2 regions of the Streptomyces nogalater genome follow, and region 2 is predicted to be linked to the other one. Evidence: riboswitches for the same ligand, from Rfam matches in the RefSeq annotation. Region 2 holds a riboswitch; the other holds the start of a gene.
What was found. A riboswitch is a leader RNA that binds a small molecule or an ion and turns the genes downstream of it on or off. The one in region 2 is predicted to bind S-adenosylmethionine.
Positions count from the first base shown of each region.

Region 1: linked by a shared signal. The riboswitch ahead of ABD350_RS01370 (aminotransferase class V-fold PLP-dependent enzyme) and the one ahead of thrC (threonine synthase) in region 2 are both predicted to bind S-adenosylmethionine.

Region 1 is NZ_BAAASM010000001.1:298,583-300,972, reverse strand. It holds gene trpD (anthranilate phosphoribosyltransferase) at 1-754, shown strand, start outside; SAM riboswitch class IV at 835-951, shown strand; gene ABD350_RS01370 (aminotransferase class V-fold PLP-dependent enzyme) at 1,088-2,390, shown strand, end outside.
Region 2 is NZ_BAAASM010000037.1:144,050-146,439, forward strand. It holds gene ABD350_RS25710 (glucosyl-3-phosphoglycerate synthase) at 1-860, opposite strand, end outside; SAM riboswitch class I at 1,018-1,163, shown strand; gene thrC (threonine synthase) at 1,182-2,390, shown strand, end outside.

The DNA.
Region 1 (2,390 bases), on a different contig from region 2:
CATCTCCACGATGGCCTCGCTCGTCGTCGCCGGCACGGGCGCGAAGGTCGTCAAGCACGGCAACCGGGCCGCGTCCTCGGCGTCCGGCTCCTCCGACGTGCTGGAGAAGCTCGGGGTCAACCTCGACCTCACGCCCCGCCGGGTGGCCGAGGTCGCCGAGGAGGCCGGGATCACCTTCTGCTTCGCCGTGAAGTTCCACCCGGCGCTGCGTCATGTCGGCGCCGCGCGTGGGCAGTTGGGTATCCGAACGGTGTTCAACCTGCTCGGCCCGCTGACCAACCCGGCGCGGGTGCGGGCCCAGGCGGTCGGCGTGGCCGTCGCCCGCGAGGCCCCGATCGTCGCGGGCGTGCTCGCCGAACGCGGCAACTCCTCGCTGGTCTTCCGCGGTGACGACGGGCTGGACGAACTGACCACGACGGCCACCTCCCGGGTCTGGGTGGTGCGCGACGGCAAGGTCACCGAGGAGTCCTTCGACCCCCGGGACGTCGGCATCGACCTGGTCCCGGTGGAGGCCCTGCGCGGCGGCGACCCGGCCTACAACGCCCAGGTCGCCCGACGGCTGCTGGACGGCGAGCGGGGTGCCGTACGGGACGCCGTCCTGCTGAACGCGGCGGCGGCGCTGACGGCCCTGGACCCGACGGACGAGCCGCTCGCCGACCGGATCCGCGCGGGGCTGGCGAAGGCCGCCGAGTCCATCGACTCCGGGGCGGCCCGGCGGGCGCTGGAGCGCTGGGTGACCGCCAGCAACGCCTGACCGCCCGGCGGGGCGGGCCGTCCCGCGATCCGGACACCGGGTTGCGGGGCGGCGATCACTTCACGTACGTTCCTCTACCAGGTCATGAGTGACAGTCATGAGGCCCCGGCCGACTGTCCGGCAACCCTCCGTCCGTGGCGGGGTGCCCCGGGTGAAGACCAGGCCGCGGACAGCAAGGTCCGCGGCAAGCGCGGATCCCTCGTGCCACCAGGGATCCTGGTCGTCGAGGAGTCTTCCGTGAGCAAGCGAATGCTTTAGGGCCGCAGAGCCCCGCCTCCGCACACCCCTTTTCCCTGTCTTTCCCTTCCTCGTATTCCTTCACGGGAGTCCGCCATGTCTGTCTCCACCGCTGCCGCCGACCAGTCGCTTTGCACCCCTCTGCCCGTTCTGGGGCGGGATGTCACCGTTCCATTGGTCACCGGGGGCGAGGTCACCTACGCGGCCCTCGACTACGCGGCCAGCGCCCCCGCCCTCCAGCGCGTCTGGGACGACGTCGCCGCCTACGCCCCGTACTACGGCAGCGTCCACCGTGGGGCCGGTTACCTCTCCCAGCTCTCCACCGACCTGTTCGAGAACGCCCGCGGGACGGTCGCCGAGTTCCTCGGCTGCCGGGCCGGCGACCAGGTGGTCTTCACCCGCTCCACCACCGACTCCCTCAACCTGCTGGCCCGGGCGATCCCGGCCGGCTGCCAGGTCTTCGTGTTCGAGACCGAGCACCACGCCTCCCTGCTGCCCTGGCAGCACGCCCGGGTCACCTACCTCGACGCCCCGCGCACCCCCGGCCAGGCCGTGGAGATCCTGGAGCGGGCCCTGGCCGACCGCGACCCGTACGGCCCCGCCCTGGTCTGTGTCACCGGCGCCTCCAACGTCACCGGCGAGCTGTGGCCGGTGCGCGAACTGGCCGCCGCCGCCCACGCCCACGGCGCCCGGATCGTCCTGGACGCCGCCCAACTCGCCCCGCACCACCCGGTGTCCGTCACGGACCTCGACGTCGACTGGATCGCCTTCTCCGGCCACAAGCTCTACGCCCCCTTCGGCTCCGGCGTCCTGGCCGGCCGCGCCGACTGGCTCCAGGCGGCCGAGCCCTACCTCGCGGGCGGCGGCGCCAGTCGCCGGGTGACCCGGCGTGAGGACGGCGGGGTGGCCGTCGAGTGGCACGAGACCGCGGCCCGCCACGAGGCCGGCTCCCCGAACGTCATCGGCGCCTACGCCATCGCCGCCGCCTGCAAGGCGCTCACCGAGGCCGGCTGGGACACCCTGGTCGCCCGCGAACAGCACCTGATCGCCAAGGTCCGCGCGGGCCTGGCCGAGGTCCCCGAGGTGCGCGTGCTGTCGCTGTTCGGCGACGACGCCCCGCGCGTCGGCGTCCTCTCCTTCGTCGTCGACGGCTGGAACAGCTCCCACTTCGCCGCCGCGCTCTCCGCCGAGTACGGCATCGGCGTCCGCGACGGGCTGTTCTGCGCCCACCCGCTGGTGCGCACCCTGCTCGGCTCCGACCCGGGGACCCAGGGCGAGTGCGGCGCCCCCGAGGCGGCCCCCGGCGAGAAGTCCCTCAACGCCATCCGCGTCAGCTTCGGCGCGGGCACCCCCGACGAGCACGTGGACCGCTTCGTGCACGCCGTCAGGGAACTGGTCC
Region 2 (2,390 bases):
AAGCCGTCCTCGCCCCGCTCGAACTGGGTCAGCGCGGGCCGCACCAGATGGCCCCGGGCCAGCCGGAGCTGGGCCGTGCGGTAGATCGCGGCGGCCATCCGGCCGAGGGCCTGGCCGTCCTGGTGGCGGTGTTTGCGCACCCCCACGTCGACCTGGGCCAGCGCGTCCAGGCCGACCAGGTGCAGCGCGTCCACCAGCATCCCCAGCTCCACGCCGTAGCCCACCGGGAACGGCAGCTGCTCCAGCAGCGAGCGGCGGGCCGCGTACTCGCCGCCCAGTGGCTGCACGAAACCGGCCAGCTGCGGCCAGTGCATGTTCAGCAGCGGCCGGGCCATCAGCTCGGTGACCCGCCCGCCCTGACCGGCCGACCCGGCGAGCGGCCGGTCGTACATCGCCTTGACCAGGTCCACGTCCGGCTCGGTGAGCAGCGGCCCGACGATGCCGAGGACGAAGTCGGAGGAGAACTCCCTGAGATCCGCGTCGACGAAGCAGACGATGTCCCCGCCGGTCACCAGCAGCGAGCGCCACAGCACCTCGCCCTTGCCGGGGACGGCCGGGACGCGGGGCAGGATCTCGTCGCGGTGGACGACCCGGGCGCCGGCCCGCGCGGCGACCTCGGAGGTGCGGTCGGTGGAGCCGGAGTCGACGACCACGATCTCGTCGACGAGCGGGAGCCGCTCGACGAGATCGCGGCGGATGGCGGTGACGATCTCGCCGACCGTCTCCTCCTCGTTGAGGGCGGGCAGTACGACGCTGATCGTCTGGCCCGTGCGCTGCTTGGCGGCCAGCACCTGGTGCGGCGGTCGGTCGGCCACGGACCAGGAGCGGCGGCTCAGCCAGCGCTCGACTTCTTCCAGCACGGTCGGCGGCTCCTCACTGTCACCACCACACGTCACCGTGTGATGCATCTCGCGGTTCGGACGACTATCTCAACTGTCCTGGCCTTCGGTTACAGTCTTGAACAACGCCGATGACCATCGCATGTCGGGGGGTCAAGCGGCGTTGACAACCACATACAGCTCATCCAGAGGGGCAGAGGGACACGGCCCGATGAAGCCCCGGCAACCCTCCAGCCGATTCTCGTCTTCTTCCGAGCGAGGCTCCCGGCTAGGGAAGGTGCCAAATCCGTCTCACGGCGAGATGCGTCGTGAGGAAGATGAGGAGAAAGGGCCTCGCCTCACATGGCTGTGCAGACAGTTGCCACCCCCAGCGACTCCACCGTGGACCTCGGTCCCGCCTCGGCCCTCAGCTGTCGCGAGTGCGGCCACCGGGTACCCCTCGGACCGGTCTTCGCCTGCGAGGAGTGCTTCGGCCCGCTGGAGATCGCCTACGACTTCTCCGCCTACGACACCGAGGAACTGCGCCGGCGCATCGAGGCCGGTCCCGCCAGCATCTGGCGCTACGCCCCGCTGCTGCCGGTCCCGGCCGACGTCGCCGGAAAGCCCAATCTCAACCCCGGCTGGACCAAGCTCGTCAAGGCCGACAACCTCGCCCGGGAACTGGGCGTGACCGGCGGCCTGTACGTCAAGGACGACTCCGGCAACCCGACCCACTCCTTCAAGGACCGGGTCGTCGCCCAGGCCCTGGAGGCCGCCCGCGCCTTCGGCTTCACCACCCTGTCCTGCTCCTCCACCGGCAACCTCGCCGGTGCCGTCGGCGCCGCCGCCGCCCGGGCCGGCTTCCGCTCCTGCGTGTTCATCCCGCACGACCTGGAGCAGGGCAAGGTCGTCATGGCCGCGGTCTACGGCGGAGAACTCGTCGGCATCGAGGGCAACTACGACGACGTGAACCGCTTCTGCTCCGAGCTGATCGGCGACCCGGCCGGCGAGGGCTGGGGCTTCGTCAACGTCAACCTGCGGCCCTACTACGCCGAGGGCTCCAAGACGCTGGCGTACGAGATCTGCGAGCAGCTCGGCTGGCGGCTGCCCGACCAGATCGTCATCCCGATCGCCTCCGGTTCCCAGCTGACGAAGATCGACAAGGGGCTCCAGGAGCTGATCAGGCTCGGTCTCGTCGAGGACAGGCCGTACAAGATCTTCGGCGCCCAGGCCGAGGGCTGCTCCCCGGTCTCCACCGCCTTCAAGGCCGGCCACGACGTCGTACGGCCGCAGAAGCCGGCCACCATCGCCAAGTCCCTGGCGATCGGCAACCCGGCCGACGGCCCCTACGTCCTGGACGTGGCCCGGCGCACCGGCGGTGCCGTGGAGGACGTCACGGACCCGGAGATCGTCGACGCCATCCGGCTGCTGGCGCGCACCGAGGGCATCTTCGCGGAGACGGCGGGCGGGGTGACCGTCGGCGTGACCCGCAAGCTGCTCAAGGAGGGCGTGCTGGACCCGGCCAAGACCACGGTCGTCCTCAACACCGGCGACGGCCTGAAGACCCTGGAC